DNA from 4 places in the Colwellia sp. BRX10-9 genome. Region 3 is predicted to be linked to each of the others. Evidence: predicted binding sites of a transcription regulator. Region 3 holds the regulator's gene; each other region holds the start of a gene.
The links. The regulator MetJ, encoded in region 3, represses methionine synthesis genes. The targets are predictions, from matches to a motif close to TAGACGTCTAGACGTCTA.
Positions count from the first base shown of each region.

Region 1: msrA (peptide-methionine (S)-S-oxide reductase MsrA) is a predicted target of MetJ. The motif match lies at 1,006-1,023, and genes of this name have one in related genera.
Region 2: serA (phosphoglycerate dehydrogenase) is a predicted target of MetJ. The motif match lies at 1,219-1,236, and genes of this name have one in related genera.
Region 4: metK (methionine adenosyltransferase) is a predicted target of MetJ. The motif match lies at 6,100-6,117, and genes of this name have one in related genera.

Region 1 is NZ_JACGVV010000006.1:14,136-22,163, reverse strand. It holds gene H4J69_RS05270 (HAMP domain-containing sensor histidine kinase) at 1-904, opposite strand, end outside; gene msrA (peptide-methionine (S)-S-oxide reductase MsrA) at 1,068-1,619, shown strand; gene H4J69_RS05260 (tetratricopeptide repeat protein) at 1,714-2,562, opposite strand; gene H4J69_RS05255 (acyl-CoA dehydrogenase family protein) at 2,708-3,862, opposite strand; gene H4J69_RS05250 (undecaprenyl-diphosphate phosphatase) at 4,000-4,815, opposite strand; gene folK (2-amino-4-hydroxy-6-hydroxymethyldihydropteridine diphosphokinase) at 4,864-5,361, opposite strand; gene folB (dihydroneopterin aldolase) at 5,361-5,735, opposite strand; gene plsY (glycerol-3-phosphate 1-O-acyltransferase PlsY) at 5,956-6,558, shown strand; gene tsaD (tRNA (adenosine(37)-N6)-threonylcarbamoyltransferase complex transferase subunit TsaD) at 6,588-7,646, opposite strand; gene rpsU (30S ribosomal protein S21) at 8,010-8,028, shown strand, end outside.
Region 2 is NZ_JACGVV010000004.1:177,256-185,283, reverse strand. It holds gene H4J69_RS04245 (5-formyltetrahydrofolate cyclo-ligase) at 1-479, shown strand, start outside; gene rpiA (ribose-5-phosphate isomerase RpiA) at 531-1,187, shown strand; gene serA (phosphoglycerate dehydrogenase) at 1,295-2,524, shown strand; gene H4J69_RS04230 (L,D-transpeptidase family protein) at 3,506-4,396, opposite strand; gene H4J69_RS04225 (CYTH domain-containing protein) at 4,465-5,961, opposite strand; gene H4J69_RS04220 (TIGR04211 family SH3 domain-containing protein) at 6,290-6,889, shown strand; gene H4J69_RS04215 (capsule assembly Wzi family protein) at 6,957-8,028, shown strand, end outside.
Region 3 is NZ_JACGVV010000002.1:246,949-254,976, reverse strand. It holds gene metL (bifunctional aspartate kinase/homoserine dehydrogenase II) at 1-466, opposite strand, end outside; gene metB (cystathionine gamma-synthase) at 507-1,664, opposite strand; gene metJ (met regulon transcriptional regulator MetJ) at 1,848-2,177, shown strand; gene H4J69_RS02340 (hypothetical protein) at 2,200-2,553, opposite strand; gene H4J69_RS02335 (malic enzyme-like NAD(P)-binding protein) at 2,800-4,041, opposite strand; gene H4J69_RS02330 (adenylosuccinate synthase) at 4,599-5,897, opposite strand; gene H4J69_RS02325 (DUF2065 domain-containing protein) at 6,042-6,230, opposite strand; gene hflC (protease modulator HflC) at 6,317-7,204, opposite strand; gene hflK (FtsH protease activity modulator HflK) at 7,208-8,028, opposite strand, start outside.
Region 4 is NZ_JACGVV010000023.1:21,123-29,150, reverse strand. It holds gene H4J69_RS13420 (efflux RND transporter periplasmic adaptor subunit) at 1-382, shown strand, start outside; gene H4J69_RS13415 (efflux RND transporter permease subunit) at 393-3,500, shown strand; gene H4J69_RS13410 (rhodanese-related sulfurtransferase) at 3,750-4,730, shown strand; gene metK (methionine adenosyltransferase) at 4,822-6,009, opposite strand; gene murI (glutamate racemase) at 6,140-6,988, opposite strand; gene H4J69_RS13395 (ABC transporter substrate-binding protein) at 7,092-7,793, opposite strand.

The DNA of each region.
Region 1 (8,028 bases), on a different contig from region 3:
CGTTTTCACTGAGTATTGATTGGTGCGTCTCAGACAAAAAGTTCACCCTAACATCAGGATAATTTAAGTTAATATGATCACGCATTTCTTGCACAATATCAGCACAAAGTACCTCTTTTGACTTTTGCTCTTTAATCTCAAAAACCATTTTACGAAACTCAGCTAAACTTCTGCTACAACGTAATAACTGTCCTTGTAGGTCAACAATCGCTGGGTGCTCAGGTAGCTCTTCACTGAGTTCATCGACAAGCAGCTGTACAGTTGCTATGGGAGTAGCGAGCTGATGAGTTATTTGCGCAGAAGCGACCCCTAATGACATAATTTTTTCTTGCTTTAATTGCTCTTCCCGAAAAGCAGCTATCGCCTGTTCTTTTTGAGAAATTCTTCGTGCCATTTGGCCAACAACGGTTGCAACAACAATGCTAGAAAAAAGAAAATTGATCCACATACCAATAAAGTGGCTTTGCATATTGCCATGCATTACTGACATGGGTAATAACCACAATAAAACACTGTATGAAGCAATCGCTAATAGTGCGACACTTCCAAGTAACAGCGGTGTTAACGTCACAGCAGCAATAGCAATAGGAATAAGTAATAACGAGACAAAAGCATTAGTTGCTCCGCCGCTAAAATACAAAATAAGTGAGAGAAATAAGATATCAGCGCAAATCTGCCCAAGTAAGGCGAGCTTATCGGCTTCTTTCCCAGATTTATAATATAAATAGCTGACTAACGTAAATAAAGCTTCAATTGAAATAACAATAATGAGCGGTAACCAAGGCAGCTGATAGTTTAAAACGCCATTAACAAAAAGTATTAATATCAGCTGAATAATAATTGCCGCACTGCGCAATAAAAGAACGGTGCGAACTTGGTTAAACTTTCTAAAAAATAAAGACATAATATTTTTATATTGGTTAATCGTATTTGTTGATGTTACGCTAATTTTTATAATTTTAACTGATCAAAAACAGTTTATTTTAAATTTCAGATAAAAACATATAGACATCTAAACGTCTATTGTTATACAGTTATTTTAATCAAATTTATTAAGGTTTATTTTAATGTCATCACATGAAGAAAAAATCACCCTGGCAGGCGGTTGCTTTTGGTGTATTGAAGGTGCATACAACCAATTAATCGGCATTAAATCTGCCGTATCAGGTTATATGGGCGGTAGCGCAGCGCTAGCAACTTATGAAGACGTTTGCTCGGGTCAAACCGGTCATGCAGAAGTCGTGCAGTTAACCTTTGATAGCACAGCGATCACTTCTCGTGAAATATTAGAAGTGTTTTTCACGCTACACGATGCCAGCCAATTAAATCGTCAAGGTAACGATATAGGAACCCAGTATCGCTCAGGGATTTTTTATCACAACAAAGAACAACAGCAAATTGCTGAAGATATTATTAAAGAAGTCGACGCCAGCAATATGTATAGCTCAGCGGTTGTGACCGAAGTAACTCAAGCGTCAGAGTTCTTTTCTGGTGAAGATGTTCATCAAGACTATTTCAATAATAATCCTGGTAATCCTTACTGTCAGGCGATTGTTTCGCCTAAGCTCGCAAAATTTAGAAAAACGTTCGTGGGTAAATTAAAACCATCAGAGACTTAAAGCCATATTGTCAGCTTGAGAGTAAAACCTCACCTTTCACAAAGTGCGTAACACTGAAATAATCAGTGTTACGCATCTACTGCCAAGTACTGATTTAATACATCAAGGTATACAGTTTTCTGCGAAATTTATTGGCTAATGGATCGCCATCAGGTAAAGCCTTTAACACATCAAGATAAAGATCTTTGCTTGCAGCATCACTACTATCTTTTTGCATTAAACGAAACAGTAACGTCAACGCTTCTTCATGTCGGTTGACTTGGCTGTATTGCGCAACAAGTTGATGTTGTAAAGCAATGTTGTCAACGTCGTCCACTAACTGTGCTTCTAGTGCTTTAATTTCTGGTGAGTCGGCGGCTTGACTGGCAAGCTCAAGTTTAGCGATAAGCGCTTGATAGTGACTGTCTTGGTCAACCATTAAAATAGTGGTTAATAAAGATTCTGCTTCGCTTATTTTACCCGTTTGTAAATAAACATCTGCCATCATTAATTTAATGTCGGCACGTTCACTATTAAGTTGATAAGCACTATTAATGACCGTGAAGGCATCATTAATATTATTATCAGCTAATAACTTTTGCGCCTGAATGAGTAATAAGTCTTCTTCTTTAGGTAAATGATTCGCTAAAAATTCTTTTATATTGTCGTCATCTTGTGGCCCAGTTAAACCATCAAGTGGTTGGCCATCTTTCACTAAAATCGCCGTAGGTAAACCTTGAATACCAAATTGTTGGGCAATTTGTTGCTGAGTTTGACAATCAACCGTGGCGTATAATATATACTGCTCAAAACCCTGCAAGCCGATGGCTAGCTTATCTTTTAGCTCCAAACTTTCAGGGACCTGTGCCGCCCAAAAGTCAACTAAGACTAACTTCGATTTTGATTCTTCTAAAATAATTTGTTGAAAATTTTCTAGGGTGATTTCAATGGCATTTGTAGTCACATTCACTTCCATTTAGTTTATTGATGAGCGTCTATAATCTATATTTTGGGGCAATTATAAAAAGCGCAAGTGCCTTAATGCAAAAAGCTGAACGCCTATCAATGAAGGGACATTCAGCTTTCGTATCATATAAGTCTAATAATAATTAGACTTCGTTTAATAACTCACGAGCAATAATGATTTTTTGGATCTCGCTGGTGCCTTCATAAATAGTGGTAATACGTACGTCGCGAGCCATGCGCTCAAGCGGATATTCTTTAATATAGCCGGCACCGCCCATTAATTGCAAAGCGTCATAACAAGCAGTATTCGCTTTTTCTGCGGCAAATAACTTCGCCATAGAAGCGGCTTTACCAAAGGGTAACCCTTGTTCTTTAGTATAAGCAGCTTGCATTAACAATAAACGGGCTGCCTCTAAATCTGTGTAACGTTCGGCAAGTTTCCATTGTAAACCTTGGAAGTTTGATAATGCTTGGCCAAACTGCTTACGTTCAGTGATAAAAGCACGAGCGTAATCCATGGCGGCTAAACCAATGCCTAGCGCTAATGAACCAATACCAATTCGACCGCCCGCAAGTTCGCCGACCGCAACGCCAAAGCCTTTATTTTCTTTGCCCATCATGGCACTAGCAGGTATCCGACAATTACTAAAGCTCACTTCATTAGTAGGTGATGCTTTTTGCCCCATTTTTCCTTCTGGCTTACTGACCGTAATACCTGGTGTATTTGCTTCCACTAAGAAACATGAAATACCCTTACCTTTTCGAGCGGTCGCGTCAGTTACCGCCCAAACAACAAAGATGTCAGCAAAGCTGGCACTGGTAATATAGAGTTTGCTGCCATTGAGTACGTATGCATCACCGTCGAGTACCGCAGAGGTCTTCATGCCAGCAGGATCTGAACCGGCGTCATTCTCTGTTAAACAAAAAGCACCTGCTTTATATTCACCACTACATATTTTAGGTAAATACTTTTGCTTTTGCTCTTCATTACCAACCGCTTGAATAACTTCAGCAACCATATTTGTCACTGATGTTGTTACTGCGGTTGCTGCACATGCACGTGCTATTTCTGTTATCGCTAAGCTAAAAGCAACCGTGCCTGCTTCAACGCCACCATATTCTGCTTTAATATTTAAGCCCATAAAACCCAGTTCAGTTAACTGCGCAAGGTTGTTGAGGAAAAGTGTTTGATCTTGGGTTTCATCAAGTTCGGCCGCTACAGGAGCTAATTCGCTTTCAGCGAATTTTTTTGCCATATCTTGAATCATCATCTGTTCTTCGGTTAATGATAAATTCATTCGTTACTCACTTTTATATATTAAATTTGTATTTATTTGTATTTAGATGCGTATTTAAAAATTAAATCGCATATTTAAATTTATTATTATTATTTTTTTCTAATTAACTAAACGATAGCAGCACCGATTTAGATCAATCAACCCAGCACAAACCAAAGTAATGCGACACCCAGAACTAAGCGATAGATAACAAATGGCATCATACCGACTTTTTCCAATAGAATAAGAAAGTAGTGAATGCAGGCATAAGCACTAAAAAAAGCTAACACACTGCCAATACCAATAGCATTCCAATCAACAGGACCCGTTTCAGTCATTAATTTTAATGTTAAATAACTCCCCGCCATCGCAATGGCAGGAATTGACAATAAGAAAGAAAATCGAGCCGCATTTTCTCGACTTAAGCCAAGCATCAAACCGATAGTCATTGTTATACCTGAACGCGATGTCCCCGGAATTAATGCTACCGCCTGTGCTAAACCAATCAGCATAGCGCCTTTAAATCCTAGCTTTTCAAAATCAATATGCTCAGTCGCTTTTCTTTTACCCGCTTTAATGTCAGCAAAACCCAGTAAAAATCCAAAAATTAAGGTAGTAGCAGCAATAACCAACGCAGTACGTAAATGTGCTTCGATAAAGTCTTTGCCGAGCAAACCAAATATTCCTAATGGGATAGTCGCAAATAATATCCACCAGGCAAGCTTGCCATCAAAACTAGTATTATCACCTTTTATACTGCCCACCCAAGCAACAGCCATATTCGCGACATCTTTACGAAAATATAAAACAACCGCGAGTAATGTTCCAACATGCAAAGCAACATCGAGTGCTAAACCTTGGTCTTTCCAGCCTAAAACAGCTGAGGGTAAGATTAAATGTGCTGAACTTGATACGGGTAAAAACTCCGTTAATCCTTGGAGAATAGCTAAAATAAATATCTCTGTAATGGTCATTGCTTATTATATTCCTTATGTATAATTCAATTTTTTAATGTCTAACTTTTATAATTGGCTTGACCAAGAAAAGTCTACTGTGGTTATTTGTTGTTGTGTTTTATCGTAAGCTTGCCAAAGTTGTTGGTACGATTTTTTTAAAATGGGGTGTTTAAGATCTGGCGCTACTTCAGCCAATGGCCATAAAACAAAGGCATTTTCTGTGATCTCGGCACGTGGGATTTGTGCTGGAGTGTCCAACACTAAATCGTCAAACAGTAATAAATCTAAATCTAAGGTGCGTGGGCTATATTTTTTAGCATCAATTTCTCGACCGTTGTTAAGCTCAATTTCGCGGAGTGCTTTAGCCACTTGTACTATATTAAGTTCGGTCGTCGCACCGATCACCATATTATAAAATTCAGCACCGTCGAATCCTACGGCTTTACTAGCAAATAAAGATGATAGCGTTAACTCACCAAGCAGCGCTTCAAGGGCAGTCAATCCTGTCTGTAAATAGTGCTGACGGTCAACATTACTGCCAAGCGAAATATATAAACGCGCCATTACCCATGATTACTGTTATTTGATTGGCTACCACGTTCAATTTCAACGCCAACTGTGATGGCATTATGCACCGCATTAGGCTTGGCTACTTTTAATTTAAGCCAAGGGATCTGATAAGTTTCGATTAAGAATTTAGCCAAACGCTCTGCTAATGTTTCAATTAAATCTACGGGATTTTTATTAGCAAATTCAGCTATTTTTACTGATATGTCGGCATAATCGAGTGTTTTAGCTAGCTCATCATTTTCGGCCGGTTTGGCAGTATCCCACCCCATAACTAAATCAATCACTAAGGTTTGTTTTATTTCTTTTTCCCAATCGAAAAAACCTATGGTGGTTTGAATACTCAAGCCTTCAATATAAACTTTATCCATTAACGTACACTCATCTTTAATAAAACAACTAAAAATATAGGTCGATTTTACCTGTGCAAAGTTATAAAAACTAGTGGTTGACGGATCAATTCATTTTTTTTATTAATAGACGATAGAAAAACTTATTTCCATTGACATTATGAAAGGCTAGAATATCTAAAATTGTTGAAAACTTGTTATAATTAACCATCATTTTAACAATGAATTGTGAGGTTTTTGTATTAGCGCTCTATTAGTAACACTGATAATAATGCTTGCTGCCTATTTGGTCGGTTCGATTTCTAGTGCTATTTTATTGTGTAAGCTATTAAAACTTCCAGATCCTCGCACTACCGGCTCAAACAATCCTGGCGCCACCAATGTTTTGCGTATCAGTAACAAATTCATCGCTGCACTGGTGCTGCTCTTTGATATCCTCAAAGGCACTATTCCGGTGTGGGGCGCTTATTTCCTTGATTTAGACCCCCTTAATTTAGGGTTAATAGCATTGGCTGCTTGTTTAGGCCATATGTACCCTATATTTTTTAACTTTAGAGGCGGAAAAGGCGTTGCAACCGCACTGGGTGTATTATTACCGATAGGTTTAGATCTTGGGGGTTTATTGATACTGACCTGGGTAAGTGTCATTTATTTTACCCGATATTCAAGCTTAGCCGCTATTATTACGGTATCGCTTGCGCCTTTTTATATTTGGCTATTAAAACCTCTATATATGTACCCAGTGATGATGCTCTCGGTATTAATTATTTTTCGCCACAAGGACAACATTTGGCGATTGATAAAAGGAGATGAAGGTAAAATATCCTTTACTAAGGCCAAATGAAGTCATTAATGTGCCAACTTTACCGATAGTTATACCGCTGGTAAAGTATCTAACGGCCAACGTGGTGTCGCTTTAAACGATAAATCTGCATCTGTTCCTGCTTTTAAACGTTGCAAGCCCGCATAAGCTATCATCGCGCCATTATCAGTACAAAACTCAGGACGTGGATAAAAAACTTCTCCACCGAGCTTTTTAGTAATTTCCGCTAATTTTTCTCGAAGCGATGTGTTGGCGCTAACGCCACCAGCAATCACTAAACGTTTTAACTCACACTGCTGCAAAGCACGGCGACATTTTATTGCTAAGGTATCAACAACCGCTTCTTGAAATGCATAAGCGACATCGGCATGAGTTTGTTCATCCATACCTTCATTGCCTTGTGCTTTTTGTAACGCTATTTCTTTGCGAATAACGGTACCCGCAGCGGTTTTTAAACCACTAAAGCTAAAATCTAAACCTGGACGATCTGTCATTGGACGCGGCAATTTATAACGCCCTTTTGTGCCTTTTTCAGCCATCTTCGATAAAGCAGGCCCGCCGGGGTAATCAAGCCCAAGTAACTTAGCTGTTTTATCAAACGCTTCACCCGCAGCATCGTCAACTGATTCACCGAGTAATTCATATCGACCAATGCCGTCAACACGCACTAGCATAGTATGTCCACCCGAAACGAGCAGGGCAACAAAAGGAAACTCTGGCACGTTTTCTTCTAACATAGGCGCGAGTAAATGCCCTTCCATATGATGAACAGGCACAGCAGGAAGTCCCCAGCCGTAAGCTAAACTTCTGCCAATTGAACAGCCTACTAATAATGCACCCACTAAACCAGGCCCTGCAGTATAAGCAACGCCGTCTAGATCAGCAGGGGTTAAGTTAGCTTCTTTTAACACTTCTTTAATTAAAGGTATTGTTTTACGGACATGGTCTCGTGACGCTAATTCAGGAACGACTCCGCCGTAGTCAGCATGAACAGCTATTTGACTATATAAACGATGGGCTACAATACCTTTAGGTAAATCACCTTCTCCGTCATCATAAATAGCAATACCCGTTTCATCACAAGATGTTTCTATACCTAAAATTCGCATAATACCCTTAACCTAAAAGCCTAAATAATGTTTATTTCATTTTATTGAGCGATTTTAACGCCAAATACGTTAGCTATTATACCCATTTGAACAAGGTTGTGATCTACTTTTTTATCAGAAAAATAGATAATGGTCAGCGACAACGTTTAATAAATTATTATTCGTTTTCCCCCCGTGAAAGTCAGTGGATATATAATAAAATTGGTATTAAATCAGTTAATTTTAATTTTAGAAAATATTACACTTTACTTTAACTAGTGCTTAGCTTTAGAATATGTCACCCAATTTTGATAGAGTGGGTGTTTGCGAAGCAATAATGCTTAAGCGATACACCAATCATATAGATACATACTAAGGTTATACATGCCAGTAATTAAAGTTA
Region 2 (8,028 bases), on a different contig from region 3:
GCGTTAAACACATCGCGATTTATTTAGCCAATGATGGCGAGTTAAATACTCAGCCTTTTATTGATTGGTGCTGGCAAAATAACATCACCGTATATTTACCGGTAATACATCCTTTTAGTAAGAATAATTTACTCTTTTTAAAATATGCTGATACGTCTATTCTCGTCAAAAACAAATATGGTATTTTAGAACCTAAGCTTAACGTTCAAGATATAATAACGGTCGCTCAGCTTGATATTATTTTTACCCCCTTAGTCGCCTTTGACCGATATGGTAATCGCTTAGGCATGGGTGGTGGCTTTTATGACCGAACACTTTCGGCCTGGCATGCTCAATATCAACAAAACAAACACGCTAAACCCTTACCAGTTGGCTTAGCTCACGATTGCCAAAAAGTTACCACGATTCCTTTTGAAAGTTGGGATATTCCACTGCCTAAAATTATCACTCCAACCACCAGCTATAACTTCGATATTTAATCATCTGCTGATATACTTCTACCTAATTTCCCCTCGCTAATTAGGATTCACATGACACAAGATGAAATGAAGAAGGCAGCAGCCTTTAAAGCACTCGAATTTATTAAAAACGATACCATTGTTGGCGTAGGCACCGGGTCTACTGTTAATCACTTTATTGACGCCCTAGCAACAATCAAAGACGATATTGAAGGTGCTGTTTCTAGCTCTGAAGCGTCGACTCAAAGATTGAAAGCCCATGGTATCGAAGTGTTTGAATTGAATAATGTCGGTAGCGTTGATGTTTATGTGGATGGCGCCGATGAAATTACTGAATATCTGTCGATGATAAAAGGTGGTGGTGCTGCACTAACCCGAGAGAAAATTGTCGCGGCTGTAGCAAAAACATTTGTCTGTATTGCCGATGAAAGTAAACAAGTAAAAATGCTAGGAAAATTTCCTTTACCGGTAGAAGTTATTCCGATGGCACGAAGCTATGTAGCGCGTGAACTTGTTAAGTTAGGTGGTGACCCGGTTTATCGCCAAGGCGTAATTACCGATAACGGTTGTGTGATTCTCGATGTGCATAACTTAGAGATACTTGATCCTAAAAAACTTGAAAGCGATATTAATGCCATTGTAGGTGTTGTTACTAATGGTTTATTTGCACTACGTGGCGCTGATGTTTTAATTTTAGGCACTCAAGATGGCGCAAAACTCATAAAATAAATCTTTAGAGTTTATACACTATATGCTAGTTTAGAAATCTAGCCATCTAAACACTTTATATTTGGTTAAGGCAATGACCACTATAGTCCTACATGAGATATTAGAAAATGAGCAATAATTCATTAGCAAAAGAAAAAATTAAGATTTTATTACTTGAAGGTGTCCACCCGAGCGCTGTTGAAGAGTTAAAAATGAAAGGCTACAGCAATATTGAATGTATTAGTACATCGCTTGCTGAAGAAGATTTGATCAAAAAAATTGCTAATGTTCACTTTATTGGTATTCGTTCTCGTACTCAGTTAACTGACCATGTACTAAGCCATGCTAAAAAACTCGCGGCTATTGGTTGTTTCTGTATTGGTACTAACCAAGTTGAAATTAAAGCGGCACAAAAACGTGGCATTCCAGTATTCAATGCCCCGTTTTCAAATACACGATCGGTTGCCGAACTAGTATTAGGTGAAACCTTATTATTATTACGTGGTATTCCTGAAAAAAGCGCAAAAGCTCATCGCGGTGAATGGAATAAATCTGCGGCTGGCTCGGTAGAAGCTCGTGGCAAAACTTTAGGTATTATTGGTTACGGCCATATTGGCATGCAATTAGGCATTTTAGCTGAAACCTTAGGTATGCGAGTACGCTTTTATGATATCGAAACCAAACTTCCGTTAGGTAATGCGAGCCAAGCATCAAGTTTAAAAGTTTTATTAAAAGAAGCTGATGTAGTTAGCTTACACGTACCTGAAACGGTTCAAACTCAAAACATGATGGCAGCAAAAGAATTTGCACTCATGAAAGACGGTGTTATTTTTATCAATGCTTCTCGTGGTACTGTCGTTGATATTGATGCATTAGCTGAAGCGCTTAAAAGTAAAAAAGTCGCTGGCGCAGCAATCGATGTTTTCCCTGTTGAACCTAAAGGTAATGATGAAGAGTTTATTTCACCATTACGTGCATTCGACAACGTTATTTTGACGCCACATATTGGTGGAAGTACGAAAGAAGCCCAGTCTAATATCGGCTTAGAAGTTGCCAGCAAAATGGCAAAATACTCTGACAACGGTTCAACACTTTCGGCTGTAAACTTCCCTGAAGTTTCTTTGCCTGGTCATACGGGAACAAGCCGCTTATTACATATACACCGCAATCAACCGGGCGTGTTAACCCAAATTAACCAAGCATTTGCTAAGCACAATATTAATATTGCAGCACAGTACTTACAAACAGACGATCAAATTGGTTATGTAGTTATTGATATCGAAGCACAAGATAGTGTATTAGCATTACGAGAATTAAAACAAATTGACGGCACAATACGCGCACGTATTCTTCATTAGTTTTTCTGAGTATTTAGCGTAAACAATAAAAAACGAGACTTAATAAGTCTCGTTTTTTTTATTGCCACATTAACGAGCTATCATTTGAACGTATAACAAAACCGAATACAGCCCCGATAATACTGAAATGAAAGAACTTGTAGTCATACTGATTTTATTTCTGTATCCATTCCCGTCATGCTGAATTTATTTCAGTATCTGGTCTTTAAGTGGTTAGGTACGAGATCCTGAAACAAGTTCAGGATGACGGAGGTTGGGTTCATTCTGATGGAGTTTGGGTTCATGCTGATGGAGTTTGGGTTCATTCTGGTGGGGTTTGGGTTCACACTAAACTTGTTTCAGTATCCACTATCGTCATGCTGAATTCATTTCAGTATCTGGGCTTTGGGTTGTTAGGGACGAGATCCTGAAACAAGTTCAGGATGACGGAGGTTGGGTTCATTCTGATGGAGTTTGAGTTCATGCTGATGGAGTTTGGATTCATGCTGAATTTATTTCAGTATCCATTCCCGTCATACTGAACTTGTTTCAGTTTCCATTCCCGTCATGCTGAATTTATTTCAGTATCTGGGCTTCGAGTTTTTAGGTACGAGATCCTGAAACAAGTTCAGGATGACGGCGGTTGGGTTCATGCTGATGGAGTTTGGGTTCATTCTGACGGAGCTTGAATTCATCCTGGTGGAGTTTGAGTTCATCCTGAATTTATTTCAATTTCCACTCTCGTCATGCTGAATTCATTTCAGTATCTGGGCTTTGGGTTGTTAGGGACGAGATCCTGAAACGAGTTCAGGATGACGGCGTTTGGCCTCATTCTGACGAAGTTTGGGTTCATTCTGACAGAGCTTGAATTCATCCTAACGAAGTTTGGTTCATTCTGACGGAGCTTGAATTCATCCTAACGGAGCTTGAATTCATCCTAACGGAGTTTGAGTTCATCCTAACGAAGTTCTATTTCACTCTAATTGACAATATCCCTTTAGCTCAATTTAATGATACGACTACACCTTCTGGATTAGCTAGTAGTGAACTCACTTTTTTTAACATTTGAGCATCATTACCGATAAAATGTTTTACTGCTTTTGTCATCGCTAATTTAACTTCGGCGCCATCATCGGGTGTTAATGGGCGATGTACTTCTATCTTTTTGCCTTCCTGTTCATAAGACATTTTAATGGGCTGTTCGAATATGCGAATAGGCGTGCCTACGGGAATGTTATTATATAACCATTCTATGTCATCATCGTACATACGAATACAACCAGAGCTTGCTCGCATGCCGATACCAAAGCGCTTATTGGAGCCATGAAGTAGGTACTCACTTGTGCCAATACGTAATGCATATTTACCAAAGGGATTATTGGGTCCTGCGGGGACTTCTCTGACCATCTCTTTGCCATGTTCGGCAAAATAACGTGCGCGCATCTCTGCTGTTGGACGCCAACTCGGGTTTTTACGTTTGTCGCCAATAGTACTGGTTAAATGTGGTGTTTCTAGTCCTTCTCTACCAATACCCACAGGGAAAACGTAAACTAATTTCTCTCCTTTCGGGTAGTAGTACAAGCGTAACTCAGCGAGATTAATGACAATACCTTCACGCTTGCCGAAGGGTAGAAGCATCTGCTTAGGAATAACAATATTGTGATCAAGAGCCAATAAAAAAGGATCAACACCGGGGTTAGCGGCAAGTAAGGCAAAGAAACCTACGTTATAATTTTCAGCTAAAGCTTGAAAGTAATCGCCTTTTACTGCTTTATGGATAATATCCTCGCCCACTAACCTTGAATTGGCTGCTGGGAGATTATAAACACTCGCCAAACTTACACAGGTAATAAAACTACTTAACAATAAACTTAATTTAACAACCCACTTCATTAATTTATGACCCTACTAATTATCTTCAACATTATCTAAAACCTTTTTCTATTCGAACCGATAAATAGCTATGATTCATCTAACCAGTACGGCTTTGTTAATAACGCCATATTTCTGGAGCTGTCTAACGCTATGAGTAACCCTTCAACTTTGCTTCCTTGCCATAAAACGAGTTTTTTAGGTTTTTCATCTAAAGTTTGTAGTTGCTGGTGAATAATCCACAATGTTTGTAATTCACTGATCCCTTGCTGAATGTCCAACCAAGGTGCTCGATATTGTTTACGTTCTTCTTCATCAAACAATAAACCAAACCAAGTCCCTGTCAGTAAACTTCGGTTTAACAGTTTTGCTTGTGATAAGTATTGCTCACTGCTCAGCGACTGCGATGGCGTGCTATCAGCAAATAACACCGCCATACTTTTCGTTAAACTTTGCTGCGCAAAAGGTAATAACAAGTCAATAAACTGTGTATCTTCAGTTAATAGCATTTCCAGCAAATGAGCTTGCAGGGTATTAAAACGCTGGCCATGCAATAATTCGATGACATTTTCGCTCGTTGGAAGACGACGTTTCTCCATTCTTAGTTGTTCTACCAATTGTTCGCTGTAATTTAACTTGCGTCTATAATTACCCGTTTTATTAGTAAGCTCTTGTAGATTAACGGCATTATCAACCCACGAAAGTAAGTGGACAAAATAGCTTAGTTCATCACGAATTTTTACAGCTTCTTCGGGCAGATAGTCTGCAAATAGCCAAAAACCGTGGCGAATTAACGCTAAAGTTTCTGTTATTTTTTCTAACTCGACTAAGCTTGGCGACGTTATATAGTATTCAATATGATCATGTAGGTTAACTAGGCAATAATTGATACCGGTAGAAAAGGCATTAGAAATAGAGTGACTACGGTCGATGGGAAGAGTATCGGTAATATTTTTTTTGTAATTAACGGGGATGTTTTTCCATAAACCATAGCCACGAGCTGCTTTACTTTGGCTACTTGGCCTAACAAGCAGTACAGAAAATAATAACTTGGCAAGCAACAGTAAATCTGAGGTTATGCCACTGACAAGTTCCAATTCGAGTTCACAAATTTTAACACTGCGACCATCACTACTAATATCGCCTTGATCGAAGGCAACTTCTACCACAGTACCCGACGATAAAGTAACTAACCAAATAATACGGGTAAAGTCCGTTGAAAAAAGGGGAATTAACGATTCTTGTAGCTGCTCTACCTTTTGGGTTGACTGCCAAATTTCATTTGGGAACAAGGAAAGTTCAGGGAAGTTATTAACAATATTAACGTTATACTCTGGTCGCTGATGCAAGCCCGCAATTACCACCCCAGCTGTTTTTATGGTTTGCTCTAACTTTCCGTCACAACCTCTAATTCTTAGCCCCATATCATGACGGCGAAAATCTAAATTAGTTGTATCGTAATAGCAGTTCGATAATTGCTTTGTTTCACAGCTAAATGACAGCTGTTTTGTGGTGAATAACTGGGTGATTTTTTCTTGAGTATTATCACTTGTAACAAAATACTTAAGCTCAATTTCGGTAACCATATTCTTCCAATAATTTGTTTTATTATGTCAACATAGTGAGTTTACAACAGCGACATATGAAAACAAATAGCGAATGCAAATTCCCATAAGTTTCTTTCATATAATATAGCGATATACAAAAAATTTAACTGACTGCTGATGCCCTAACAAACTTTTAGTAAAAACTATCATAATGAATTAACTATGTAATATCTTGTTTACAAAATATTGAGAACACTTATTTATTTTATCAATAAAACCTTAATGTTCGTAAACTTAACTTGCTATCAATCCGCCAAACCCCTAGTATTTTGCTATGCATAATTTTATAAAGGTTAATGGTAGTTTCATGAAAATAATAAAAGCTTTATTGGTTGGTTTAGTCCTCAGTTCATCTTCCCCACTTTTTGCAGAAGACAGCCCAACCAACCTTCCTTCTGGCTATATTTCAGACGATTTATTTATTTATATGCATTCAGGAGCGGGTAATAATTATCGAATTCTAGGCAGTATAAACTCAGGCACTGAAGTGAAAGTAACCGGTAAAAATGAAAATGATTACTCTGAAATCATTGATGATAAAAATAGAAATGTCTGGGTTGAAAGTAAGTATCTATCATTAAAACCCGGCTTACGCTTTGTTATTGCCGAGCTGAATGAAAAATTAGCCAATACCAGCAGCAATACTGACAGCATGTCAGAGGAACTTTCCCAGAGTAGAAATACTATTCAAAACCTTAGCAGTGAAAAAGCCCAACTTAACAATGAAATAAGCCAGCTTAATAAAACACTTATAACGATACGAGCCAAATTAAAAGACCAAGATACCAATATCAAAAAAGAATGGTTTTATAATGGCGCTATAGTGTTAGTTATTGGCTTACTTTTAGGTTTGATTCTGCCAAGATTAACTTCTCGCCGCAAAGGCTCAATGGATAATTGGAAGTAACCCCTATTATGTTAGAAAAACTCACGTATAATCACAGCGATTTTTAGATTATATGATGGCTTTTTTTGTGCACAAAACTAAATACTTATTTTTTATCGCTTTATTTATATTATTTTATACAAAACAGGCTAATGCCGATGGTGTTAGCCCTTACTTACCGTTAAAAACTGATGCTCTTATTGAACTTGAAATCGCACGTCTAGCGACAATTTCTCGAATGCCAATGTTGAGTAAACCCTACCATATTGTCACGGTTGTTGATTATCTAAACAAAATTAAAGGTTCTCATCCTGAGCTTTTTTATAGAATTTCTGCTTATATAAAACGTTATAAAAAGCAGAGTGCGATCACTCATTTATCAACCACGCTTTCAACATCTAACAATAAAAACTTCACCATAGCCAATAATCGTGGTGTTGCCATGGACAGCACGGCCCAAGCAAGTGCTTCTGGATTTTATCAGTTCAATCAATACGCCATCGCAAATTTAGGGGGAACCATCGTCGAAGGTAAGAATATTATTCCCCATAATAGCTACTTTTCATTGGGTTATGAATATGCTCAATTTGATATTGGCTACCGCGAACATTGGCTATCTCCCTCACAAGAAAGTGCATCATTACTGTCTACTAACGCTGCTCCGACCTTTTCTATTACCATGAGTAATGTAAAACCTATCACCTCTTGGCATGTTAAATACGAATTTTCATTAGGACAGTTAGAGGAAATGGCGGGTATAAAGTATAAGGGTTCTACATCATCAGGAAAGCCATTATTAATGACTATGCATATGAGTTTTCAACCCTTTAGCTGGTGGACGATAGGTGCTAATAGAACCTTTCAATTTGGTGGTGGCGAAAGAAGCACTGGCCTAAGTGATATTTGGAATGCGATTATTGACCCCGTTAACTCAGATAACTGTGGCTCAGGTTTAACAGGTTGTGCCAATTCTGATGAAGAAGTGGGTAATCAAATTGCTTCGTTAACCAATAAATTTGACTTGTCTTACCAGGGTTTCCCTTTTACCTTTTATATGGAATATGCAGGTGAAGATACCAAAGAACACAAGAACACTCAGTTAGGTAACATAAGTCAAACCTACGGGTTATTCTTTCCATATATTAACAAGGACTTTTCAT
Region 3 (8,028 bases):
GACAAACTTTTTCACTTAACACCGCCGATAATAAACGCGCCGACCACAGCTCACCAAATGCCAGCATATCTGCATGGTGTTGGCTTGGCTGATCAGATAACCAAGCCGTTAATTGTGTTATATCATCAGACAAAACCTTGATAAGGTCTGCTGCACTGCTAGGGTTCAATAACTCACCAATTAATGTGCTTTGTGATTTCTCTAGTGTTTCAATAGCCAAAAACAGCTCGTCACTTTCTTCAAGTGCGAGTTTATAAATATTGAATAAGTCATCCGTAGTGTTTCCATTTGCCGAAACAACAACTAAATCATTTAATTGACAGTTTTGACGAATAATATCAACCACACGTTCAATACATTGGGTAGTTGCTAAGCTACTGCCACCAAATTTATGTACATGAATAGCATGCTTCGCCAGTTGATTATTCCCTGATGATAATTGTTCTACTGTATTTGACTGTGTCATTTTCACTCATTAATTCTTCTACTAAAAATAGTCTACAACTTTAAATTTGGCTTGCCGATAAAGCTTGTTCTAAGTCATTAATAATATCACTAACATCTTCAATACCGACAGAAATTCGGATTAAAGATTGAGTAATACCCGCTGCAATTTGTGCTTCAATTTCCATACCTGCATGGGTCATCGTTGATGGATGACTGATTAAACTTTCAACGCCACCTAATGACTGTGCCAAGGTAAAGAGTGATAAGTTGTCAAAGAGTACTTTAACCGCTTCAACACCACCTTTTATTTCGAAACTCATCATAGCGCCAAAATCTTTTTGCTGACGCTTAGCAATTTCGTGTCCCGGGTGATTTTTTAAACCAGGAAAGTATACCGCGTTAATTGCTCGATGATTTTCTAAGTATTTTGCAACAGCATTAGCATTTTCTTGATGCTGTTTCATGCGCAGTGGTAAGGTTTTTAAGCCACGTAATGCCAGATAACTGTCGAAAGGTGAACCCGTAATACCAATACAATTTGCCCACCACGCTAGCTCTTCACCCAGTTCTTTTTCTTTTGTTACTAACACCCCACCCACAACATCACTATGACCATTAATATATTTAGTTGTCGAGTGAAAAACAATATCAGCACCTAATAATAGCGGTTGCTGTAACAAGGGAGAAAGAAACGTATTATCTACTGCCACTAAAGCACCAACAGCATGACTGGCTTGAGTAACCTTTTTTATATCAACCAGCCGTAATAATGGGTTACTGGGTGACTCAATCAAAACTAATCTTGGCTTTTGTTCAAGCGCTTGCGCTAACGCTTGATCATCGTTTTGATCAACAACAAGCACATTAAATAAGCCACGTTTTGCTAGGTGGGTAAACAAGCGATAACTTCCACCATAGCAATCATGTGGAATAACAACCGTATCTTTTGTTGTCAGTAACTGACAAATTAAGTGCACCGCTGACATTCCTGTGCTGGTAACAATGCCTACAGCACCCTGCTCTAAATCAGCGATAGCTTGTGCAAACGTGCTTCGAGTGGGGTTGCCTGTTCTGGAATAATCAAATTGGCGCTTATTGTTGAAGCCTTTTAAAGCATAAGTACTCGATAAATGAATGGCAGGAACAACCGCACCGTGATGTTCATCACTATTAATGCCGGCTCTAACAGCTAATGTTGCTGGTTTTTTGCTTGTCATTTTTTGCTCCAATCGGGCAGTAAAATCAAATAGATGTTTGGACGTCTATAACTCTAAACGCTTTACTTTTGTCGGTCAAGAACTTTAGACTTCTAAACTTCTACACATTCGTTATTGACTCAACGCCAACAACCAGTAAAATCTAACTTATAAAAAGTAATTTAGCTAAACAAAGGTAATTAAATGGCAAAGTGGAATGGCGATTATATAAAACCATACGCCGAACATGGTAAAAAAAGTGAGCAAGTTAAAAAAATCACGGTCTCAATCCCGTTGCGGGTACTGAAAGTGTTAACGGATGAACGTACTCGTCGGCAAGTTAACAACTTACGCCATGCAACTAACAGCGAATTGTTATGTGAAGCTTTTCTGCATGCTTTTACCGGACAGCCTCTTCCTGATGATGGCGATTTAACAAAAGACAATACAGAGATGCTACCTAAAAGTGTGCGCGAAGCCTTAATAGCAAAAGGTATTACCGACTTCAGTCAATTTGAAATTGAAGACGAGTAGCTAAGGGTCTTAATACACTTCCTCAAAAAGACGCTCTGGCGTCTTTTTTTATGCCCATACGGTAAGCATCTACAATAGCCAATAACCAACAAGTTAGTAGTGTATAGGTTAATATACTCATTAAGATAGGGTCAACAATAATGGGATTTTTTGACATCTCTGCGATCAGTGCTTGGCTATTGAGCGCAACGTCACCTGATTTAACTTTATTAATAAGTGGCTGATATTGCCTCATCACTTCTTCAATATACAAATATACTGTCACAGAAAAACTTAAAATAAATAACGTAGCCCGTCGATAAGCGTGACACATTAGTTGGCCAATACCCGGGTAAACAAGTGCTGAGAGTAAAACGGCTTTCGTTGAAGTTTTCATTGTTATTCGTCCTACTCAATATTGTTATGCTTTGCCATCGGTGACATTATCTACAGAGGTGCAAGTATTAATGATTTGTCAGGAATATAGATGACGTACAAGAGGTAACTGCTCCTGCGTTACCCTATTTCTTAATTCCTACTTTCTGCGTCCATGTAGTCACTGCACCATGACCTACTATTTGTCATAAATAAAAAAAGGAGAGTCGAGCTCTCCTTTTACAGCGTTATTAATAAATACTACTGATTATTCCATATAGTTTTCAGGTAATTCTAGGGCTGCCACTCCAGACTCAACCGCCGCTTTAGCAACGGCAAGCGCTACTCGACCACACAAACGTGGATCCATCGGCTTAGGAATAATATACTCCTTACCAAAGGTCAAACTTTTCTCACCACTAGCATCTAACACTTCTTGCGAAACAGGTTCCTTTGCTAATTCACGAATTGCATGGACAGCGGCAATTTTCATCTCATCGTTAATCGTTCTAGCGCGAACATCTAAAGCGCCACGAAAAATAAAAGGAAAACATAACACATTATTGACCTGGTTAGGGTAATCAGAGCGACCTGTAGCAATAATAAGATCATCACGAACAGCAAGCGCTAATGAGGGTTTTATTTCAGGATCTGGGTTTGAACAAGCAAAGATAATTGGATTGGGTGCCATTAATTTTACATGCTCAGCAGAAAGTAGATTAGGTCCAGAAACACCAACAAATACATCTGCGCCATCGATAACATCTTCAAGGGTACGTTTATCAGTATTATTAGCAAACATACGCTTATATTCGTTAAGATCATCACGTCGGGTGTGAATGACACCTTTAGTATCAAGCATGTAGATTTTTTCGCGCTGAGCGCCACATTTGATTAATAGTTCCATACAAGCAATCGCTGCTGCGCCTGCGCCAAGACAAATAATGTTGGCATCTTTAATACTTTTACCTTGGATTTCCAAGGCATTGATCATTCCAGCAGCGGTAACAATAGCTGTACCATGTTGGTCATCGTGAAATACCGGTATTTTACAACGTTCAATAAGTGCTTTTTCAATAGCAAAACACTCTGGTGCTTTAATATCTTCTAAATTAATACCACCAAAACTGTCAGCGATATTGGCGACCGTATTTATAAATTCTTCAACTGTCTTATGTTTAACTTCGATATCAAATGAATTAATACCTGCAAATCGCTTAAATAATAATGCTTTGCCTTCCATTACCGGCTTAGCCGCCATACCACCTAGATTACCTAACCCTAAAATAGCGGTACCATTGGTAATAACAGCGACGGTATTGCCTTTGCCCGTATATTTGTAAACATCATCGGGATTTGCCGCAATTGCGCGAACCGGTTCAGCAACACCTGGGCTATAGGCGAGTGCTAAATCACGGCTAGTTTCAGCGGCCGTGGTTAATTCAACACTTATTTTTCCAGGTGTTGGGAATTGATGGTAATCAAGTGCTTGTTGGCGAAAGTCAGTCATGATTGATCCTATGCGTTAGGTGAATTTATTGTCTTATATATGCCATTTTTCACGTTTTATTTTGTTTATATACAGCATAGTTTTATAGACTCGTTATCAATCAAGATACACCTTTGTCTGTGATCTTTAAAAAGTAACGGGTATATACTATTGTAATCTTACATTTTGTTCCAACGTTATTCTTATATAAAAAAGTGCTAGAAGCTATAACAAACATACCCTTAGCCCTTTTGTATTGCACATCATAAAACTAAATATTCGCTATACAGCTTAATCTATTCACCGTATTTTATGACCACTTTTATAAACTTCTTTGACTTAAAAAATTTAGCCATCGATTTTTCTTTTTTTCAATACACAACAACGAATTTATCGGTTAAGTTATCCAATTAATAATTAATCTTCATCAACGTTGTCACTATCGCTTATAACCTTGATTAATTGCTTTTGAATTTATATTCAATAATGGCCATTGAAATAATTTATTTTAGGTAAAAAAAAACCACCTCAGGGGTGGTTTTATTCGTCTTATTTTAGAAAAAAATTATTCGCTCTAATTACTCAGCAAACGGGTTTACTAAAATAATGGTTTCATTACGATCTGGGCCTGTTGAAATAATATCAACCGGTACACCTGTTAATTCTTCAATACGCTTAATGTAAGCGATCGCATTAGCAGGTAAAGCGTCACGAGAAGTTGCGCCAACAGTAACTTCAGACCAACCTGGCATTTCTTCATAAACAGGTGTAATTCTGTCATAACCTTCAGCAGCTGTAGGCGGTACAGTAATAATGTCGCCAGCTTCAGTGCGGTAACCTGTACATATTTTAAGGGTTTTTAAACCGTCTAAAACATCAAGTTTAGTTAAACAAAATCCTGTTACGCTGTTAACTTGAATGGCACGGTGCATAGCAACCGCGTCAAACCAACCACATCGACGTTCACGTCCAGTAGTCGCGCCAAATTCATGGCCTACAGTACCTAAATGTTCACCGATTTCGTCATCTAATTCTGTAGGGAAAGGACCAGAGCCAACACGTGTTGTGTATGCTTTAGTAATACCTAAAATATAATCTAAATGACGAGGTCCAAAACCACAACCAGTAGCAACGCCACCTGCAGTAGTGTTTGAAGAAGTTACATAAGGATAAGTACCGTGATCAATATCAAGTAAAGTACCTTGAGCACCTTCAAACATAATTGATTCGCCGTTTTTACGGGCTTGATCAAGAATTTCAGCGACATCGGCAACCATTTTAAGAATAACGTCACGAACTGATAAAGCATCAGCAAGCACAGTGTCATAACAAACGGGTGCAACTTTGTAGTAATGCTCTAAAGAGAAATTATGGTAATCAACAATTTCTTTTAATTTAATCGCAAATGACTCAGCACAAACTAAATCGCCAACACGTAAACCACGGCGAGCAACTTTGTCTTCATAAGCTGGACCAATACCACGCCCTGTCGTACCAATAGGCTTATTACCGCGAGCGATTTCTCGCGCAGCATCTAGAGCATTATGATAAGGAAGAATTAACGGACAAGCGTCACTAATAAGTAAACGTTCACGTACAGGAACGCCTTTGGCTTCTAACATTGCGATTTCTGTCATCAAGGCTTTCGGGCATAAAACTACGCCGTTGCCGATTAAACATTTCACATTGTCACGTAATACGCCCGATGGAATTAAATGAAGTACGGTTTTTTCACCGTCTATTACCAAAGTATGACCTGCATTATGGCCTCCTTGATAACGTACGACGTACTTAGCTTTATCTGTGAGTAAATCAACAATCTTACCCTTACCTTCGTCACCCCATTGGGTGCCTAGAACTACGACGTTTTTGCCCATGTTTTCAATTTCGATAAAAAATTAGGCGGGGATTTTATCAAAAATCAAATAGTAGTCCAAGTAATAAATGATGATTTTTAATGCAATTTAAAAATATTCAATTAACTAAAGGGGTTATGAAAAACTTTTATGTCATTCTTTAGTCTAATAACTCAGTAACCATAAAATAAATGTGCCTACGACGAGTAAGCTAATGCCAATATTACGAATAGATAAGCTTGATTGTTGCGCTAACTTTTCCATAGTGTCGCGCCACTTATTTGGAAAAAGTGCAGGAATAAGCCCCTCAATAATCAGTACCAAAGCAAATACCGTTAATAGTGTCTCTACCATGTTATTACTCCTCAATTACTTCTATAGGTAACTAGCAGATACGAAAAAGCCATGACAAGTCATGGCTTTTTTATCAAAAAAGTAGCTTACTTTTTAATTGTAGCGCCTTCTTTTAAGTAGTTAAAGAAATCACTATCGGGTTTAACCACCAAGATATCACTTTTACTACTAAAACTTTTTTCATATGCTTCAAGACTACGGTAAAAACTGAAAAACTCAGGATCTTGTCCATATGAATCAGCATAAACTTTAGCCGCTAACGCATCGCCTTCACCACGCATTTCTTGTGCTTCTTTTTGTGCTGTCGCTAACATAACAGTTACTTTAGAATCTATCGTAGCACGGATAATTTCCGCTTGCTCTTGACCTTTAGAACGATGCTCTTTTGCTACAGCTGTTCGCTCTGCTCGCATACGGTCATAGATAGAAGCACTGACTTCAGCGGGTAAGTTAATCGCTTTAATACGTACATCAATAACCTCAATACCTAAGTCTTCACGACTACTTGAGGCACTTGCTAACGCTTTAGCCATAATGCCGTCACGGTCACCTGAAACAATTTCTTTAATGGTGCGCGTACCAAACTCAGTACGTAAACCATTATTTACTTTTTGTTTCAATAACGCACGAGCATTTTCTACTGAGCCAGAAGTACGTAAGTAGAACGTTGAAAAGTCAACAATACGCCACTTAACAAATGAGTCGACCATTAAATCTTTTTTCTCAGATGTTACAAAGCGATCAGGCGCTTCATCGAGCGTTTGAATACGAGCATCAAGTCTGCGAACGTTGTTAATAAAGGGTATTTTAAAGTGTAAACCCGGTTCATAAACAAGCATTTCACCTGAATTAGCATCACGTTTAATTTTTGTAAACTGAAAAACGATACCACGTTGTCCTTCAAAAACAATGAAAACAGAAGAGACGGTTAATACTGAGAATAATACAATTAGGGCAATAATAAAGTTTTTCATTGCTTAATTTCTCCCTTCGTTAAATCTGTCTGCACGACCTGATAAATCAGGCGCAGTACTTTGGGTATTAATCGATTGCGTCGCTCGCGTTTGACTCTCAGGTAAAGTACGTTGACCAGAAGACTGATTTTGCATCATTTTATCTAATGGTAAATACATCATGTTATTGCCACCTTCAACATCAACCATAACCTTACTGGTATTGGCATAAACATTTTCCATTGTTGATAAATACATACGCTGGCGAGTAACTTCTGGAGCAGCAAGGTATTCTGGAAGTAATTTATTGAATTTAGCAACTTCACCTTCGGCATCTAATACCGTTTGTTGTTTATAAGCGATGGCCTCTTGTTCCATACGTTTCACTCGGCCACGTGCTCTTGGTTCAATACCACGGGCATAGGCTTCGGCTTCACGTAAAAAACGAACTTCATCTTCTTGTGCTGAAATAGCATCGTCAAAAGCATCTTTGACTTCTTCAGGAGGACGAGCATCTTTAAAGTTAACATCGACAACAATTAAACCAAGATTATACGGGGCAATAATGTCATCTAATTCTTTCCAGACATCTTGACGCACTTTTTCACGGCCACTTGTTAAAATATCATCCATTTTAGAGTCACCAATAACGAAGCGTAAAGCACTGTCTAGTGACTGGCTTAAACTGTCGTCAGCATTAGTAACACTGAAAATATAATCACGGGCATCAACAACACGATACTGTATCTGCATTTCAACACGTACCACGTTCTCATCTTTGGTTAGCATAAAACCAGATGCAGGTAAGTCGCGTGTTGTTTGCATATCAACAGGAATAATACGTT
Region 4 (8,028 bases), on a different contig from region 3:
AATAGATCAAGGCATGGGAACGGTTGAATTACGCGCAATATTTAATAACCCTGATGGTATTATTGTGCCCGGTTTATTTCTTACTTTAATTATAGAAGGTAAGAAAAAAGAACAAATGGCCTTAGTGCCTCAGGTCGCTGTACAGGAAAGCCAACAAGGAAAATTTGTTCTTGTTGTTGGCGAAGATAATAAAGTTTCACAGCGTCTGGTTACTTTAGGGCGAAGAATTAATGCAATGTGGGTGGTTGAATCAGGTATTAACGCCAACGAGCGGGTTATTGTCGAAGGTTTACAAAAAGTCAGAAATGGTGTTGAAGTTAAACCCGTAGCTAAAAGTATTGATCCATTTACCGGTATTATTTCTGACTTTTTAGCCCAATAAGGGGACTGCTATGATCAGTAAAACGTTTATTCATCGCCCCAAGTTTGCCTTTGTTATTTCAATTGTTATCACCTTAGCAGGCCTCATTGCTATGGGCTTATTACCCGTTAATATGTACCCACAAATAACACCACCACAAGTGCAAATTACTGCGGTGTATCCAGGTGCGAGTGCTCAAGTTGTCGAAGAGTCAGTTATTCGTCCCATTGAAGAAAAAATCAATGGTGTCGAAGATATGATGTACATCGAATCAACCGCTTCAAATAATGGCTCAGCAACCATTACCGTGTTTTTTAAAGTCGGTATCGATGACAATATGGCACAGGTCAATGTGCAAAATCGTGTCGCATTGGCTCAAAGTGCATTGCCTTCAGAAGTAACACGCTTGGGGGTTACGGTTAAGAAAAAGTCTAGCTCGATGTTAATGGCGATCAATTTATTTTCAAAACAAGCTGAAATCGACCAATTGTTTTTAAGTAACTATGCGACTAATTCACTAACTGAACCGTTAGGACGTATCCCTGGCGTTGCTGAAGCCAGTGTGATGGGTGAAATGACTTACAGCATGCGTGCATGGTTAAGACCCGACCGTATGGCATCATTAGGGGTTACCGTTACCGAGGTAAAACAAGCCCTTCAAGAACAAAATTTAATTGTTGCTGCTGGCAAGTTAGGTGCAAGCCCGGCATTGCCTAACCAACAATTTGAGTACTCCATTCAAGCAAGAGGGCGCTTAAAAACGGTTGAAGAGTTCGGGCAAACCATTGTTCGTGCTCGCACAAACGGTAATTTTGTCCGTTTGTCCGATATTGCACGCTTAGAACTAGGATCGCAAAACTATGGTGTTCAAGCACGCTTAAATGGCAACGAAACTGCATTCTTAGTTATTTATCAATTACCTGGTGCAAATGCAACAGAAGTTGCTCGTTTGGTTAAACTGGAAATGGAAAAACTATCAACACGTTTTCCTGCAGGACTTGAATACGCTATCCCTTACGATACCACTGAGTTTATCTTACGCTCTATTGACGAAGTGAAAGTGACTTTATTTCAGGCGATAGTCTTAGTAGTTTTAGTAGTGTTCTTATTTTTACAAAATTGGCGAGCAACACTTATTCCGACCATCGCGATACCTGTGTCATTAATAGGTACTTTTGCCTTTATGTTGGCCATGGACTATTCGATTAACACTATCACTCTTTTTGGCTTAGTGCTGGCGATAGGTATAGTCGTTGACGATGCGATTATCGTTATTGAAAACGTAGAACGAATCCTTAAAGAAGAGCAACTTGAAATAAAAGCCGCTGTCACTAAGGCAATGGAACAAGTCTCAGGTCCTATTATAGCGACTACTTTGGTGTTACTAGCAGTATTTATTCCTGTGGCCTTTATGCCAGGTATTACCGGAGAACTGTACAAACAATTCTCGGTTACTATTTCATTTGCCGTTATCATTTCTTCTGTTAATGCCTTAACACTTAGCCCTGCGCTTTGTACGGTGTTATTAAGTAAAGATAATATGAAGCCAATAAAATGGTTAATTCCCTTTGAACGGGGTATTAAGAAGATGACTGGAGGCTATACCACAGCGGTAAATTTTTTATTAAAACGCGCCGCTCGTGTTGGTATTATTGTTGGTGTTTTATTTATGGCAACTGGTTGGTTAACAACGTCGGTACCTTCGGGGTTTGTGCCAAGTGAAGACCAAGGTTATGTTTTTCTTAATATTCAATTACCAGATGCTGCATCGAGTAATAGAACACAAGCACTTATTGATAAAATAACGCCGATAATAAAAGCTGATCCTGCGGTGACTGATGTGATTACTGTTGCTGGTTTTTCATTATTAGGAGGAGCGGGTTCTAATAATGGTTTAGGCATTATTATGCTAAAAGATTGGGAGGACAGAACTGAACCAGAATTAGCGTTACGTGCTGTTATTCAACGTTTAATGGGGCAACTTTGGACCATACCAGACGCGCAAATCATGATATTTAATCCGCCGCCTATTCCTGGGCTAGGGTCAAGTTCGGGGTTTGAATTTAAATTACAAGATAGTGAAGGCAGAAGCCCAAGTGATTTGGCGCAAGTGATGAATGGTCTTATTTATGAAGCTAATCAGCGTCCTGAATTAAATCAAGTTTTTAGTACTTACCGCGCTAATGTTCCGCAATATTTTTTAGAGGTCGATCGAAATAAAGCCAAAGCCCAAGGTGTCGCTTTGTCTGATATTTTTATTACTTTACAAGCCCAACTTGGCTCAATGTATATTAACGATTTTAGCCAGTTTGGTCGTACTTATAGAGTAACTGTTCAAGCAGAAAAAGAGTTCCGCAAAGACCCGTCTGACTTACGTCACTATTTTGTCCGTAATCAAGAGGGTGAAATGGTGCCATTAACGACACTGGCTAAGTTAGAACCTATTTTAGGACCAACAAGTATCGGACACTTTAATTTATATCGTAGTGCTAACATTACTGGGCAAGCAGCGAGTGGTCATTCATCAGGTGAGGCAATAGCTATTATGGAAGAATTAGCTGGAAACTTACCTCAGGGCTATATTTTCGAATGGGCCGGGCAGTCTAAACAAGAAATTGAGGCAGGTAATTTAGCACCTGTTCTATTTGGCTTAGCATTGTTGTTTGTTTACTTATTTTTAGTGGCGCAATATGAAAGCTGGACCATACCATTCTCGGTTATCGCAGCGGTTCCCTTGGCATTGTTTGGTTCAATGTTAACGCTGTATATCTTGGGCATGGAGAATAACATTTATGCTCAGGTGGGGTTAGTGCTACTCATCGGCTTATCGACTAAAACCGCGATTCTTATTGTTGAGTTTGCCATGGAACTTAGAGCCGCAGGTAAAAGTATTATGGAAGCCGCGCTTGATGCCGCAAAATTAAGATTTAGAGCCGTATTAATGACTGCACTCTCTTTTGTGTTAGGTGTAATTCCTTTGGTTATGTCTTCGGGGGCAGGCGCTAGTAGCCGGATATTCTTGGGTGTTACCGTACTATCAGGTATGTTAGCTGCTACTATATTGGGTACTTTACTTGTGCCATATTTCTATATGATTATTCAAAGGTTGCGCGAAAAACTTAAAGGCTCACCGAGTTAACGAGTTTTTGTTGAAATACTTTGCCTTTTAAAAGACTTTTCACTGTGGTGTTAAGTCTTTTTTTTAGCTCTAAATAATACGATAGACAACAACTTTATAATTAAGGCGAGCGACGAGGTACTTTATCTAAATAAGCGCTTTTGATAGAATGCGCATCTTTCGACTAACATCGCTAGTAGCAGGTGTTGGTTTTATATTAATCTACAGCTCCGGATTTACGTTCTGGCTGGCTCAATGGGTACTATTACTATGCAAAATATTACTGTCTGTGCACTTTATAAATTTGTGCGCTTAGAAAACTTCGAACAACTTAAATCACCTTTATTAAGCGTTATGTTAGAAAACGAGATCAAAGGTACGTTATTACTCGCTAACGAAGGTATTAACGGTACGGTTGCAGGTACAAAAGCCAGTATCGATCTGCTTTTAGCTCATTTAGAGACGGATGAACGTTTAATTAATGTTTCTCATAAATATTCATATGCTGATGAAAACCCTTTTCAACGTAGCAAAGTAAAATTAAAAAAAGAAATCGTTACTATGGGTGTTGAAGGCATTGACCCATTATTAACCGTTGGTACTTATGTGAAACCAAAAGACTGGAATGCGCTTATTTCAGATCCAGAAGTTTTATTGATTGATACGCGTAACGATTATGAAATTGAAATTGGTACCTTTAAAAACGCCGTTAACCCTAAGACTGAAACGTTCCGTGAATTTCCAGAATATGTTGCCCAACATTTAGATAAAAATAAGCACAAAAAAGTGGCTATGTATTGTACTGGTGGTATTCGTTGCGAAAAATCAACAGCTTACTTGAAAGAGCAAGGCTTCGAAGACGTTTACCACCTTGAGGGAGGTGTGCTTAAATATTTAGAAGAAGTTGAACAAGAGAATTCAATGTGGGAAGGCGAATGTTTTGTTTTTGATGGCCGTGTTGCCGTTGGACATGGTTTAGAGCAAGGCCAGTACGACCAATGTTTTGCTTGTCGTTACCCGATAACAAGCGAAGAAATGCAAAGCGAACACTATGTTAAAGGTGTGAGTTGTCATCGTTGTTATGACAAGTATACCGACGAGCAGCGCAGTGGTTTCGCTGAGCGTGAGCGTCAGATAAATTTAGCGAACCAACGAGGCGAAAAGCATATTGGTGGCAATGTTCAAGATGTTATCGAACAACGACGAAAAGATAAAGTTGCCAGCAAAAAAGCACAGTCGACTAAGTCGTGATGAGCTAGGTTGCTATTTACCCTTTGAACATAAAAAAAGCGACTTATTAAGTCGCTTTTTTATTAGGAGCCTTGATGTTTAGTCGTTAAAACTAAAAACCAGCAGCTTTTCTAAGTGCGTCAGCTTTATCAGTTCTTTCCCACGTAAATGCAGTAAAAGTATCATCACCAACAGTGACTTCAACAGGTTCACGACCAAAATGTCCGTAAGCTGCTGTCATCTGATACATAGGGTGTAACAAATCAAGCATCTTAGTAATGCCGTATGGTCGTAAATCAAAATGTGCTCTTACCAATTCAATTAATTTTGCTTCAGAGACTTTACCGGTACCAAAGGTTTCAATTGAAATTGACGTTGGCTCAGCAATACCAATGGCATAAGAAATTTGAATTTCACAACGGTCAGCTAAACCAGCCGCAACGATGTTTTTTGCTACATAACGACCAGCATAAGCAGCACTGCGATCAACTTTTGATGGATCTTTTCCTGAGAAAGCACCACCACCATGACGAGCCATGCCGCCATAGGTATCAACAATAATTTTACGACCCGTTAAACCACAATCACCTACCGGACCACCAATAACAAAACGGCCAGTAGGATTAATAAAGTATTTAGTATCTTTAGTTAATAACTCGGCAGGTAACACAGCTTTGATAATATTTTCCATCACCGCTTCGTGCAAATCTTCTTGAGAAATCTCTGGATTATGTTGAGTTGATAAAACAACCGCGTCAATCGCTACTGGCTTATTATCTTCATAAATAAAAGTGACTTGAGATTTAGCATCAGGACGCAACCAAGGTAAGACCCCTGATTTACGGACTTCAGCTTGACGCTCTACTAAACGATGAGAATAAAATATTGGCGCAGGCATTAACGTTTCAGTTTCATTGGTCGCATAACCAAACATTAATCCCTGGTCACCAGCACCTTGATCTTCAGGGTTTGCTCGGTCAACACCTTGGGCAATCTCAGGTGATTGCTGACCAATTAAATTCATAATGCCACAAGTTTCACCATCAAAACCAACGTCAGACGAAGTATAGCCAATATTACTGATAACATTACGGGTAATCGCTTCTAGATCAACCCATGCCGTGGTAGAAACTTCACCTGAAATAATAGCTACACCAGTTTTCACCATAGTTTCACAAGCGACACGAGCATTCTTATCTTTAGCGATAATAGCATCAAGTACCGCATCAGAAATTTGATCGGCGATTTTATCCGGATGACCTTCAGAAACTGATTCAGAAGTGAAAAATTGAGTAGACATATAACCTCAGAAAAATGTAATAGTTTAAAATATTTTCGAATTGGAGTTATTCTAACTGCAAGATTAACTATTTTCTAGTTTTTTTACGCCTAGATGGCTAAACGGCTAAAAATAATTATTAATTGTTCATTTATAGAGCAGGAAATTGCTGAAGGGTAACATTCTGACCAAAAAGTACTGACATCAATTTGGCTTGTTGCTGAGATACCTTAGAGCTAAAAAAGTGTTGTTGCGAACTAGATAGAGTACTTGCCAATAATCCTTGGTTTGCCAGTTGCCGAGTAAGTTGATCCGTTACGGGCTGAGCGGTTTCCATGATGGTAATTTTATCACCAACAATTCTTTGTATAAGCGAACGAACAAAGGGGTAATGTGTACAACCTAAGACTAAGGTATCTATATTACTTTGCACAAGAGGTTGCAAAAAAGTATGCAGTATTTCAAGGCACTGTTCACTTTCATGAAGGCCTTGCTCGATAAGCTCCACTAAGCCAGGGCATGGCTGAATATAAATTTCAGCGCCATTTTTATGCTTGTTCACTAAAGACAGAAACCGAGTATTTATTGCGGTTGCCCCTGTTACTAACAAGGCTACCTTCTTTGTTTTACTGTGCAACGCAGCGGGTTTTATCGCTGGTTCAACGCCAATAATTGGAATTGAAACCCTCAAACGCAGTTGATCGATAGCGCTAACTGTTGCGGTATTACAGGCAACAACAATGGCTTTTACCTGTTGGCTAATCAACCAGTCAGCAATTTTATTTACCCGTTCAATGATTTCTGCTGACGACTTATCGCCATAAGGTGCAAATTGACTATCAGCCACATAAATAAGATTTTCATTGGGTAAATGCTGATGGATACACTTAGCAATCGACAAACCACCAATGCCAGAGTCAAAAATACCGATCGCTGGTGTGTCAGCATAAACTTGCCCTTGTGGTTTTTTTGATTTGTTTGCTAGATGATTTTGGGTCATGTTGTCTATTGTTATTAACTAACTGATAAAATTCGTCTTTGTTATATTGATTTTTTAGATAAAAGTAAAGCGCACTAGTCATTATTTACTAAGTATGTAGCGTTTACTGCACTTGCCACTTATTTCTCAGTTTGTCTAAAGTGCCATTTTTCTCTATTATTTTATAAGCGTTGGTATATTTAGTGACAATCTTTTTATCGCTATTTAGACTAAAAGCAAAATATAAGTCATGATTAACGACTGAGAGAGGTATAATTTTTTTTAGTCTGCTTACCTCTAAATTTAATTTACTCGCTCGCGCCACTAAGGTGCTCTTTGTCCCCGTTATAAAATCAACTCTATTAAGGTAGAGCATCTGTAAGCTTTGCTCTGGTGAAACGACAGTATAAATAAAGGGGTAGTCTTCTTGCTGAAAATATTGAGCGGTACTTGACGAATTAGTGACCGCCAATTTATATTTTTTAAGTTGCTCTATATCAGTGACGGGTGTTTTAAATTTTTCTTGTAAACACCAAGCATAAATATCTTCTCTCATTAATTTACCGCCCCAAATAAATAGATTTTCTCGAACTTTGGTGCGAGATAGTGAAAAGATAAGAGTATTGGGTTGGTTAAGTGCGGTTTTATAAGCTCTAGCCCAAGGGAATACCTGTAAATCAATTTCATCACCGGTAATTTTGAATATTTCCTGCATGACTTCTACGGAGAATCCACTTAGCGCAGTATTCTCTTGATAGAATTGGTAGGGCGGTAATATCTCAGTAACAACAAGTTGCTTAGCGATACTTGATGAAGTATTCAGCATTAGCAACAGCATTACACAGAGGTATTTTATAGGCATATAAACAAGTAAGCTAATTAATAACGATAAGTCTATTAAGTATATAGTAAGTTAGCCTTTTATTCTTTATTTTACCTTTAACATTATGACTAATATTTGATAAATCGGGTGTTATTAGGTGCTGCGCGGAGGTATCAGGTTTAAGCCTAATATGTTTAAACCGAATATGTCTATTATGATTTTAAAAAGGATGCTTCCA